Regions from separate parts of the Caproiciproducens galactitolivorans genome, predicted to be linked through region 2. Evidence: riboswitches for the same ligand, from Rfam matches in the RefSeq annotation. Region 2 holds a riboswitch; the other holds the start of a gene.

Region 1 (6,218 bases), on a different contig from region 2:
CAGTAGGACATCGGCGTCAGGATGCTGTCCTGTTCCAGCGCGGCGGCGATCTGCTCCGTTCCAAAGCCGTCCAGCGTCATTTGATAAATTCGGCGAACAACAGTGGCGGCTACCTCATCCACGATCCAATGTTTGGGATCATCCGGATCTTTAATGTACCCATATGGTGGTTGTCCCATCGGTTCCCCGGCATTTCCCTTAATCTTGTTGCTGATGCGCCGCTTTTTGCTGATATCGCGCGCATACCACTCGTTGAACAAATTTCTTATTGGAGTCAGCTCGTTTTCACCCTCGGCAGTATCCACATTATCGGAAACCGCGACGAGACGTATATCGTGTTCAGGAAGGAATTCCTCCGTGAGTCTGCCGACCTCAATATAGTTTCTGCCTAGGCGTGACATATCCTTTACAAAAACAGCCGCTGCATGGCCCTCTTCAAGTTCATGAAGCATCGCCACAAAACCGGGCCGTTCCATTGTGACACCGGAAATACCGTCGTCTGAGAAATGCACAAGGTTTGTATATCCCTTTTCTTTGGCAACCTTGATTAAAAGCTTTTTCTGGTTACCTATGCTGTAGCTTTCTCCTTCAAGATTGTCGTCCCGCGACAGCCGTTCATAAAGAAAAGCCGTATCCTCCCGGTTTTTTCTGCTATTTGACCGTTTCATAAATCCTCCTTTCCGGCAGTCAAATAAGCAGTATTTACAGGAGAAGGTATACCATCTCGACCGCCGTTTGTCACGCTTGTCGCGCTATCACTTATCGTCAAGACTGATCCGCGTCAGCCTTCATCAGTCTCATTAAAATTATTGCCAAGGTATCGTGTCCGTCTGTTTGAAAAACAGGCTCAACAATAAACGTTTTGCCATCCACCTTATAGGTTGAAGTTTTATCTAAACGATTGCGTCCGGAAGCGTCGGGCGGTATGTTGTTTTTGTAATCAGTAGTTTTTAAGTTTTCCACCGTTATGCCTCCTCTCAGATCAGGAAGCAGCCGCACTGTAGCCATTTGTTCACGTACTCAAACAAACATGATAAGCGATATGACGGAGTTACGGCGCGGCTGCCCCTTTGTTTCGATTTGCTTTTATAGTTTACAGACATTCCGGACGAACAGGCGGCGTACCTGTTACCATAGGAATTGCACCTCCCCCCATGCTGATGGCGGGCCGTTCTCATTGCCTGCGACGGTTTTTTCACGCTCGGACTGTGACTGAACGGAAGTTTCATTACATACAGATGCTTGCCACAGAGCCACCTTGCGTCTGAAAGACGCTGCTCTACCTACGGCGCTGGTGTTTTTCGCTCCCTTTCCGTTACGCTGAAATTCAATCACCCTCTCCGCTCAAGGAAAGATCGTGGCGCACCCGCCGTCCGGCTCCCTGTATGCCGCTGCTTGCGGTATGTATCCGGCTTGTCCCTTATTCAATTTTCAAGGTTCAGTGAAGAATCAAAACTTATCCCTCATAAGCCTTTTCATTTTTGAGGCCCATTCGCAGGAGCCTCACAGGAAATTTTTCAAAAACTTTTCGATATTTCGCAGTCCCCGGTCAATACTGTCTCGGACGGCACTCTCGTTGACACCCTCAGCCTTGGCAATGGCGCTTTTGCTCATCCCCAAGAAATAATAAGCATAGATACGTTTGGCCTGCTTGCCCGGTAGGGCGGCGATGGCGGCATGGAGCTGTTCGACCGTCACTTTGCGTTCATAGATTTCGCAGGGGGATAAGGACACGAACAGGATGTCATGCTCGATGCCGTCGTCGCGATCCAGAGAATAATATGCCTTATGGCGGTATCTCCGCAGATAATAGGCGGCTTCGGCGTGTTCATAAGAGTTCATGAGTGCCGCAACTTCGTTCGGCACCTCGATGATGCAGTCGGTGATATAAAAATCGGGATAGTAGTCCCGCAGGTTGATCTGTGTCATCAAATATTCCTCCGTTCCGATTTTTGAGATTTTGGCAAATCGAAACGGAGAGGGGGGTGAGCGGCACCGAACTGAATTACCCTTTATACGACAAAAAAGGCCCATTTGGACACAATCCAAATGAGCTTTTTGCACAGTGATTCTATATATCCTATTTTTATGATCTATTAGTTCCTGATGATGACCGCACTTCTCCCATAGACCGCACGGGCTTTTTTTGACAGGCTACCGATTAAAGCGATATGCAGCAGATAGATGTCCGCTTCATCACGCTAGGCCGCTGCTTGGTAGCGGTCGTTTGAAGTTCAAGGCATGTCGAACGCGCATAGAAAAACCCTCCAAATGAGCTGGAGGGTTACAATAATGCTTATTCAGGCATAAGAATAGACCCGCCAAACTCACGTTTTTTTTGTTGGGCGGGTGCCGCCTTTCTTTCTAATTTTTTAATAAAAACCCTGCCACAAAGGGCAGGGTTAATACGCAACTTTACTTGGTGGCAAGGCTGTCATCATGCATTTGCATCTTAGACCCTATTGCTTTGCGTCCTTGCCTTTCGGCAAGTTTGCCCTTGACATAATTATATTGTTAAAAACAGTTTTCGGTAGAATTTGTCCAACCCTAATTTTAAGAATAATTTAGTTCCATAATATATGTAGCAAAGACAGGATATTATCGAAATTGCACTCAATGTCATACCAAAATAGCTATTGGGGATTGCTAAAAGACCAACTACTAGCCAGATCATGATTAGCAAAATAAAAGACGCTGTTGTATAAGCAAATAATCGTTTCACTTCGTTTTTCATAGCTCTGCTTTTCAAAGCTATTAGAAACTCTTTCATAGAGTTTATCAGTTTGATAACCGTCCAATATACGCAATTCTTTTTACCTTTCCTTGTGTTCACAACCTTCTGGCAAAAATATCTCACAAATGGAAAAAAGAGCGGCTTTTCCTGCAAGCTTCACACGCCCGTTGTCCACTTGGCAATACAGAGTTCCGCCACGGCGGGAAGCCTGTCTTGCCACTAACTCTTTCTTTCCTGATTTGTCTGCCCAGAGGGGGGCTATATGGCAATGTCCTGAACCACAAACCGGATCTTCCGCAACATTCAGCTTTGGCGCAAAGCTGCGGCTTACACAGTCATAACCTTTGCTTCTCGCTGTAATGTGCAGCAGAAGCCCAGGCAATAACTTAGCTTTTTCCAAATCGGGATTTGCTGCCTTGACCTGTTCTTCCTGTTCCAGTACGCAAACCAGATCGCGGTCCATCCATGCTTCTGTTGGACGATAACCAATGATTTGCTCCATCTGATCGGTTACCTCAATAGGTTTCAGATGATAGCTTGGAAAGTCCATCTCATACAGGTCATCTTTTCTATTCACGATCAGTTCACCGCTCAAAGTCTGGAAATGAACTTCTGATACGGATGTATCCACATAATTCATCAATACAAATGCTGTGGCAAGTGTAGCATGGCCACATAGATCAATTTCGCCACCGGGAGTAAACCAGCGCAATCTATATCCGCTTTTTTCTTTCACTGTAAAAGCTGTTTCGGAAAGATTGTTTTCCGTTGTGATTGCTTGCATCAGCTCATCATCCGGCCATTTTTCCATTACACATACGGCAGCAGGGTTTCCTTCAAATAGCTTATTAGCAAAAGCGTCTACAACATATTGCTTCATCGTGTACTTCCTTTCCCAAATATAACGATTATTTGATATAAGCAATAACTTCTACTTCACAGAGGATTCCTAAAGGGAGTTCCTTTACAGCAACGCAGCTTCTTGCTGGCTTTGAAAGAAAACTCTTTTCATACACATCATTGAATGCCAGAAAATCATTCATGTCAGCCAGAAAGCAGGTCGTTTTGACAGCCTTAGAAAAATCGGTTCCCGCTTCATCTAAAATAGCCTTTAGGTTGCGCATAGTCTGCTCAGCTTGTTCTGTAATGCCCCCTTCCACAACCGACCCGTCTGCCGGATTAAGCCCGCCCTGTCCAGCGGTGAATAAAAAATCGCCGGCAATATACCCTTGAGAATATGGACCGATTGCAGCGGGTGCCTTTTTTGTACTAATTTGTGTAATGCTCATTGTTTTTCCTTCTTATAATTTTATTCAAATTTTAATGTCAAAGCCGGAAAGCCGTCTACATGTAAACAATAGAAGTCACCAGTTTTACTGGGAATTGCCGACATGAACGCGCCAGACAAAACAACATCCCCTTTGTGTAAACCGTCGCCATACTGTGACAGCTTATTAACGAGCCACGCCATGGAATTGATGGGACTTCCCATCACCTCGGCACCAGCGGCACTTCCTACAAACTGACCGTTCTTTTCTATCACCATACCGATACACCTTAGGTCAATATCCGAAATGCGCTTTGGTTTTCCACCCAAAACAAATCTGGCTGCGCCAGCATCGTCGCTGATAGTGTCAATTACGGTAACATCCCAGTTTTCGTATCGGCCATCGCATACCTCAAAGCATGGGACAACTCCTGCCGTACAGGTGAGAATCTGGGCAGGTGTTACGCCGGGACCTTTCAGATCCTCTCCCATAATAAAGGCAATTTCCCCCTCTAGAAGGGGGATATTTAGCTCTGAGGATTTAACACTGTTCCCCTCATAAACAAGCATATTGTCCAGAAGATATCCGTAATCTGGTGTATTGCAGTTCAGCAACTTCATCATCCCGCTGCTTGTAATACCGATTTTTCGTCCCACAATTTTCGCGCCATCTTTTAATCGACGTTCCAATCCAATTTTTTGAATAGCGTAGGCATCTTCCTGTGTGATTTGAGGATACTGTTCTGTTAGCTTGCGAATATGGCTGTTCTTTCGTTCGGCCTCATATAGCTGATTAGCAATTGTTTCATGTAGTTCTTTACTTAAGCCATACTGTTTCACAGGGATTTCCTCCTTATTTAGAATTGATTTTCTTTACAGTCATTGACCAGTTCCTTGTATGCGTTGATAAAAACAGATGTATCCAGTCCACAAGTTACACTGTCAAAGCCTTTTGCGAACCATCTATTTGCATCTGCCGAGTTCCCCGCAAATATGGTAGCCATTTTTCTGTTGGCTTTGCATACTTTGAGGATACGCTCTATGGCGGCGTTCAAGGCTGGCGCGTTAAATTGCAAGGGAATACCCATCGAGATAGAAAGATCGCATGGGCCGACGAAAATGCCGTCCACGCCGTCAAGAGCGGTGATTTCTTCAATTTGTTCCAGCGCCTCTACCGTCTCACACTGCGGAATGAGTTTACAGTGAAGATTACAGTCGGCCATATACTCGTCAATTGACTGTGATGGGTCACAACTCCCCCAGCGTGTAGTGCGGTTTGGACAATAGCCTCTGTTGCCCAGTGGGGGGAATTTGGCATAGGATATTAACTCCTTGACTTGTTCGACTGAAGTGATATTTGGCACAATGATTCCTTTTGCACCGATGTCCAGCATTTGGAGAACATATGGTCTTTGAATACTTCCGATTCGCACATAGGGCAACAATCCGCCATTTTCGGCCGTCCGGATATAATTGCAAACATCCTCCGGGGTGAAATTCCCATGCTCGGTATCGATGATTACATAATCAAGTCCGGTTCCAGCAAGGCATTCTATCGCATTGCAGCCACCCAATTCGAAAAAAGTCCCTATCATTCTTTGCTTTTCTGTGTGGATTGCTTTCATTTGGTCCATTCTGCATCCTCTTTATCGTTTATTACAATTTCTGATTCGCACACCTAGAGAGAGTAGTTTGGTCATATTGGGGCTTATGCAACGTACCATTTCCTCCATGTCCATGACGCAAAGCAGATCGCATCCATGTATGCTTCCGGCGGTTTTGCATAGACTCCTATAATTTCGTCCGTAACTTCGACGGGCAGCAGATCATAAAGCATCTCACGAGGATGATACCCATCCATTGGAGTTAGAGAGCACCCTGCTTCTTTGCAGCTCCACCTTGACTCCCTAAATTATATTTTAAGTCAATAGAATTCGCCATACAATAAAATTATTGTATGGCGAACAATTCTCACATTTGGATGAGTCACCTTATAAGCTGTGCCAAAATTTTTACTCCTTGTTCAAGCTGTTCCAAATCTCTGGGTGCACAGATCGACAACCTGACCGCATGGGCGGGCAATGTTTTTCCCACTGCAAATTTATCTGCGGAGTTTACCTGAACACCATGGGATAAGACAAGTCGCTCAAAGGCCGCCCCTGTATATTTTTCAGGCAGAAGCAACCAACGAAAAATATCTCCACTTGCTCCACGGCA
Region 2 (6,218 bases):
TCCGTGATCGGACATTGGCTTCCGCCCCTTTTTGCAAAACCGATAACCGTGCGGTTTCATTGGCGAAAATGTTCTTTAAATGGTTTGCCAATTCGGACCCTTCCATAGAAGCAGGAAACACATAATGAACTCCCACGTGCATTGCCCGCTGCAGGACTTTCATATCGGGATTTTCCGCCAGCAGAACGGGAATACAGCGGGGGCGCAGCAAATAAATCTGTTCGCAGATTCGGAAAACCACATTTCCCTGATCCACGTGCAAAACGACAACGTCCGGGTTGGAAGAACTGATCTCATCCAATACGCGCGCTTCTGCCTGCACGGTTCCGACTATGGAAATATCACTATCATGTTGAATCATCCGCTGCATATTCGCCAAATTTTCCACCCGGCCAACCAGCAATACCTTGATCTTCATGGCTCTTCTTCCTTTATCCCATAATATCCTGAATGGTTACACTCTTAACAGCCGCCGTATTCTTGTCCTCCTGAGGGCGCAAAACAAGCCTGAGGCTGTTGTTGCCTTTCACTCGGCCATACGTTGACACCGCCAGCGACAGCTTCTCCGCATCCAGGGGTGTAACGGACAGCGTCACATCCTCGTAGCCGGATGAACCTTTCGAATCCGTTCCACCGCCGAGCGCAATCACTTCTATATTCTGCAAAAAAGTAACCGCCTTGCTGTTCTTTTTATTCTTCTCATCGGAAGACACTACGATAATATCGACCCGGTTCCCTACTTTTACCATATCGGCAATTCCCGTTTCGGAATCCACCGTAAGCGTAATTGCCCGCATTCCATTCTTGAGAGTATAGGCAAGTCCGCTTTCCGAAGGTTTTGTAAATCTTCCTTTCAATAGCGGCTCCTGTGCAACTATACTGGCATTGGAGTACTTCCCCACCACATCGCTTTTTGTCAGAACAGTATCCGGCAGCACGAGACTGCTCGGAATCTGCTTTTCGGCAACCATGTCGTCTGTAATCTGCGTCTGGGCGGGAATATTTTTCGCCGCCACCAGCACCGTCATCATAGCTTCCTGCTTTGCCGCCTCATTGTTCCCGCTGAAAAAGGAATAAACCAAAAAACAAGTCAGCAAAGCTGCTATACCCGCAATGATACGGACTTTTTTCATATACCTTCCTCCTGCCGGTTTTCCTGTTCTTGATTATGCATTTCCCATCTTGTTTTGACTTCTATGGTTTCCATACTCCTGCCGAGTTTTCGACATCTCCGTAACCATGGATTGTAACCCGGATCTTCTGTTCACGAAAACCAAGAATACTTAATGCCTTATATTGATACGTATCCGTCAGATAGATGTTCATCTCATAATATCGGTGTGTATATGTCGATTCATTTTCCAAATCGGCAAAGTCAACCGTGACCTGATCCGCGCGCAGCCCGTTTTTCACCGCATAATCCTTTGCAAGCCTCTCCAAAGTTTCGGCTGGATGCGTCGAATTTTGGAGAACCGTTTCATTGTTAAGCCTTGCTTCGCGAATCACATTTCCGACTTCCTTCAAGCGCAGCTGTTGATAGTACAGCATTCCGGCGTCGGTAGCAAAACTTGTAAAAAGCATGAGAGCCACAAATAAAAATGCAAAAAGAACGCTGATGCTTCCCTTTTCATTTGTCTTCTTTTCCAACATGAATCAAACCTCAAAACAATTTCAAGAATTGACGGAATCACTTTTATGTATTGCGGTCTTTGAACGTTAATACTCTTTCTTTGTTGATGCTTTTATGCAAAGTCAGATTTCCGTTAAACAATGTTTTGGCGACCGGGGTAAGTAACGGAACTTCATAATTCACATCAGCCTTTACTGTAATGAGCCGCCATTTTCGTAGGCTTCGCCTTGTCCCTCCATTCGCAGCCGGAAGATAATACTGCTGGTACTGGGTTCGTATATCAACAGAAGGATTGGAAATTGTCAGGTTGCTTTTCTTTAAAGTGGAATCCTCCAACATTTTCCCGACAATCAGCGATGCTGCCTCCCTCCCGTACACAGACACAGGGTAATCTTCGGAGCGGTCGGTGATAGTAACGCCCCATTCCGCCTGCCGAGCCGCATGATTAAACGTGATAGATTGGTGCATAATCCATGAAAAATCGATAATTCCAAAACATATAAGCAGAAAAAATGGTAGAACAAGTGCAAATTCCACCAAGCTCTGCCCTTTTTCATCTTTTCTTCCAAGAAAACCGCCCATGTGTTCACTTCCCATTTATCCGTTATACCCGTTTATATAAACCTGACCGGTAAACGTCGAAGAAAGCGTAACCGCTTCCCCCGCAATCATTGCCATAACGGGCGTTGCCATCTTCATGCGATAATTTACGGATATGGTTGCGTCAAAATAATCGTAATAGCTCGTTCTGTCAACAAACCCATACCAGCTGTTCGCATGGTATGTATAATATTTTCGCTGAACATCCCCGCCGGAAGAACGGACTTGAAACTGACTGAAATCGAGCTGGTCCCCGTACTTTTCATACAGCTTGCTTTTTATGACATCCGGATTCAGGTCGGACTCCTGTTTCATACTTCTTACGCTGTCGGAAGCAGCATTCTGCAGGATGATTTTGTAATTAATCATTCTACCAAGATCAACAGCCGCTCCCAATATGATCAGAAGAACCGGCAGTACCAGAGCAAATTCCACCAAACCCTGCCCGCGTTCTCCATACATTTTTAAAAATCCATTTCTGCTCATAATACAATTCCTATGTCTTGCTTGTTCAATACTCATGAATATGACTTACTATTCTTTAACTCCCCGTCATTTTTCAACAAATGCTTCATACCTTAATCAATTGAGAAAGAGAGAGAATCCCTTTTGTATGAAAGGGGTTCCCCCTCTTGCTCCGCATCTTTTGTTTGAAAATTACTTGGTAGAAGTATTTCCGGCAATTTTACCTGCCATATCATTGAACATACCTTGAAGCTTAGTACCAATGCCTGACATTGCGCCCATAACTACAACAGCAATCAAGGCAAGGATCAGGCCATACTCCACCATTCCCTGGCCGCTTTCCTCGTTTGCAAGCCAGTTGAGCATGTTTTTCATGTCTATTCCCCCCCTTCCCTAAAATAAATTTATTTCAAAAATTCACCCTCCGGTGATTTTTGACGAAAGAAATTATTGTCTTAATGGGGTAAAGCTTGCCCCACCGTGTTACAAGTTCTCTCCAGCATTTTTCTCGCTTCACTCGAATAGGCTGAAAAACCTGCCATTGCCGCAAGAATTACCAGACTAAGTATAAGGCCGTATTCCACCATACTCTGTCCATCTTCCTGTTCCAAAAAGGCTCCCAACAAATGAACCACCCACTTTCTTTCAGAAATTATTTCAAGCGGCAAATACGCCGAATAGAAAACCGATCATGATAAATCCACACATCGGGAAAAGGCTGGTGAGCGTTAGCTTTTTCAGCAGCAATCCGCCGACGCAATAAATAATCAGCGCGGCAGACATATATAGTAACGAGGTCATGACTGCCGGAAATCCCACGACAACAGCTGTCGATAACGCCAGTTTGATATCTCCTGCCCCAATGCCATTATAAAATCCCTTTCTTCTGCAGAAGATTACATAATAAATCAAGAAAATACCTATAACTAGTGCACACGCTTCCACAGACTCTAAAAGTCCATATATTCCATTCACCAGAAAGCGGTAGGCAAGCCCGAAAACAACCAGCGCCAAACAAATCTCATTCGGGATAATGCGGATTTTATGGTCAATTACGGTGGCAACGGCCGTAATGGCAACAAAGGCACAAAGAAAGAGAGACCTTGCAGAGAATATCTGGTAAGATATCCCGCTAAAAACGAAGAAAAAGCCAACAGAAACCGCAAGTTTGACAGTATTGCCAAATTCCAGTTTGCCCGGTAGCTCTCTGCCTTTCTGTCCGCACTTTCTCACTATCAGGGAATTTACTATATCGGGAAAATACAAACCGAACAGAAACCCGACAACCCCCGCTGCGCATGCAAAAAGTATTTTTAACATCTTTATACCCCAACCCCTGCAAACAAAAATAAAAGCCCACAACTTAACCAGTTGTGGGCTAAAGAGATACATTCAAAAATGCTCTCTATGCACAAAAGGAAACCGGCTGTCATGGGACGTCATCCTTTAGACCCTATGGCTTAGCGTCCTTATCTTTCGATAAGTTTGCATAAAAAAAATCCGCAATGGTATAAAGCCAATTGCGGATAGAAAAATTCGTCCAAAAATCCTTGCAAAAGGGAACTGGCTGCCATAGATTATAAAATCCTTAGGCCCTATAGTTTAGCGTCTTTGCCTTTCGACAAATTTGCACCTTAATATGTAATTTTCTTTTTGATTCGTCCTAATTATATATCAAGAAATTCGTCCTGTCAATAGTTCCACTAAATAATTTTTAAAAATCATTAATACAAAAGTATAGAAAGGTTCATTTATTTTAAAACCGCGGCGCCGATGATTCCCGCATCGTTTCCAAGCTTGGCCTACAACCGAATCCCTCCCCGTCCCCTGCGCGGAAGCGATCACATCCAAGCGTTCTTTAGTCAGAGCCTCCGATTTCTTCTGTATTTCCGCATATTCCGTTCTGGTCACATCATAAACATCTTTTATGGCGGAACCCGGAAGAATGTCATGGAATTGGTTCAGAAGAACCGTCCGCCACATAGTGCTGATTTCTTCCGCCGGATATGCGACGCCGTATTCTTCCGCCCAAACGGAAATCAGTTCCAGATTCATTAGTGCAAATTTGCTTTTGCGGTTGCCGCGTTTGTTCCTCGCCATGGAGGTATAAGTACCCCTATGGTATTCCAGATATAATTCACCGACCCATCAGCATCCCATTATAAGTCGTAAAAAAGCTGTCTTTTTCCTGATCAACGCCTTTTGTCGTGACAGGTGTGTAAAAATCGGCGTGCCGTCAATCCCGAACTACCAGAAAGTCACGGCAGCGCGCCGCACCAGTTTTCCATACAGAATTAATTATCGATCAGATGGTGCTGGTACCACTTATCCCCATGGAACCGCAGTAGGAATATGAGTCCGCGCACGCCCCATTCGCAAATCATGGCAACCCAAACGCCGACAATCCCGAACGAAAGCACGATCCCCAAAACATACCCAAGCACCACGCGGAGCAACCACATGGTGAGCATGGAAGAAATGGACGTAAATTTGGAATCCCCCGCGGCACGAAGCGCAGCTGGGGTTAAAAAGCTGATGGACCATACCGGTATATTTGCCAGCGTAGTTATCCACATGATCTGGATAATCGTGGGGACAACCGCCTCCGGCGGATGGAACAGGGTCAAGAGCGGGCGTATAAACGGCATGATCAGCAGCATGGTCACCGCAAAGGACAGCGACGACAGCCAGAGGAAGGAGCGGATGAATTTCCGCGCATCCTGAATATCCCGCCGTCCCATGCACTGGCCGACCACGGTAACCGTCGTCAGGATCAAGGCGTTTGCCGGAATCTGAAAAAGCCCGGCAAGGGAGTTGCAGATCGCGTTGATATCCATGGCATAAACGCCAAGCTGAACAATAAAGGTTTGCGTCAGAATTTTCCCACCGTTAAAGAACATCTGCTCGGCGGCAAACGGAATCCCGACAAAGAAAATCCGTTTCAGCATGGATGTACTAATCTGCAGGGCGTCCTTCACTTTAAAATGGACGGTGGTATCGCCCTTCAGCAGGTAATAAATCGAATAGCCAGCACCTACATAGCGGGCGATATTCAGGGAAATGACCATCCCGAAAACACCCATATGTAAAATCGTAATAAATACAAAGTTCAGAACAACATAGCAAAGGTTCATCGCAAGAGAAAGCCGGAGGGAGGATTTTGTTTCGCCCACGCCGCGAAGAGCGCCGCAGACCGCTTCTACTGTCCCTATGCCGCAATAGGACAGGCAACTTCCCAGTAGATATACTTTTGCATTTTCGAAAACTTCGGCATCCGCTTTTCCGAACAACAGGTTCAGCGTCGGGGTATGGAAAACGCCGACCGCCGCACTAATTACAAAAGCCAGAAGAAATACGGAAGTCAGCGAATTGGCCGCGGCTTTCGACACCATGGCGTCGTTCCCGCTTCCCTTATACTGCGCAACAACCACGGTGCCACCTGTCGCAACGGCAATAAGAACATTGACTAAGAATATGTTTAGAGAATCCACCATGTTTACGGCGGCGACCGCCGCCACACCGG

Evidence for each region. A riboswitch is a leader RNA that binds a small molecule or an ion and turns the genes downstream of it on or off. The one in region 2 is predicted to bind cyclic di-GMP.
Region 1: it holds a riboswitch for cyclic di-GMP, as region 2 does, so the genes downstream of both, P9B68_RS05425 (RNA polymerase sigma factor) here and P9B68_RS02645 (prepilin peptidase) in region 2, are expected to answer to the same signal.

What each region holds. Positions count from the first base shown of each region.
Region 1 is NZ_JAJUFJ010000005.1:54,898-61,115, reverse strand. Features, by position in the region: gene P9B68_RS05435 (recombinase family protein) at 1-668, opposite strand, end outside; gene P9B68_RS05430 (hypothetical protein) at 766-963, opposite strand; gene P9B68_RS05425 (RNA polymerase sigma factor) at 1,504-1,929, opposite strand; cyclic di-GMP riboswitch class I at 2,419-2,506, opposite strand; gene P9B68_RS05420 (PhzF family phenazine biosynthesis protein) at 2,814-3,614, opposite strand; gene P9B68_RS05415 (RidA family protein) at 3,643-4,023, opposite strand; gene P9B68_RS05410 (2-keto-4-pentenoate hydratase) at 4,044-4,841, opposite strand; gene P9B68_RS05405 (HpcH/HpaI aldolase family protein) at 4,859-5,635, opposite strand; gene P9B68_RS05400 (hypothetical protein) at 5,710-5,862, opposite strand; gene P9B68_RS05395 (aminotransferase-like domain-containing protein) at 5,988-6,218, opposite strand, start outside.
Region 2 is NZ_JAJUFJ010000002.1:53,640-59,857, forward strand. Features, by position in the region: gene P9B68_RS02615 (AAA family ATPase) at 1-418, opposite strand, end outside; gene cpaB (Flp pilus assembly protein CpaB) at 432-1,133, opposite strand; gene P9B68_RS02625 (TadE/TadG family type IV pilus assembly protein) at 1,195-1,650, opposite strand; gene P9B68_RS02630 (TadE family protein) at 1,694-2,212, opposite strand; gene P9B68_RS02635 (TadE/TadG family type IV pilus assembly protein) at 2,228-2,716, opposite strand; gene P9B68_RS02640 (Flp family type IVb pilin) at 2,888-3,070, opposite strand; gene P9B68_RS02645 (prepilin peptidase) at 3,353-4,015, opposite strand; cyclic di-GMP riboswitch class I at 4,110-4,195, opposite strand; cyclic di-GMP riboswitch class I at 4,251-4,337, opposite strand; partial or broken gene P9B68_RS02650 (hypothetical protein) at 4,588-4,843, opposite strand; gene P9B68_RS02655 (MATE family efflux transporter) at 4,990-6,218, opposite strand, start outside.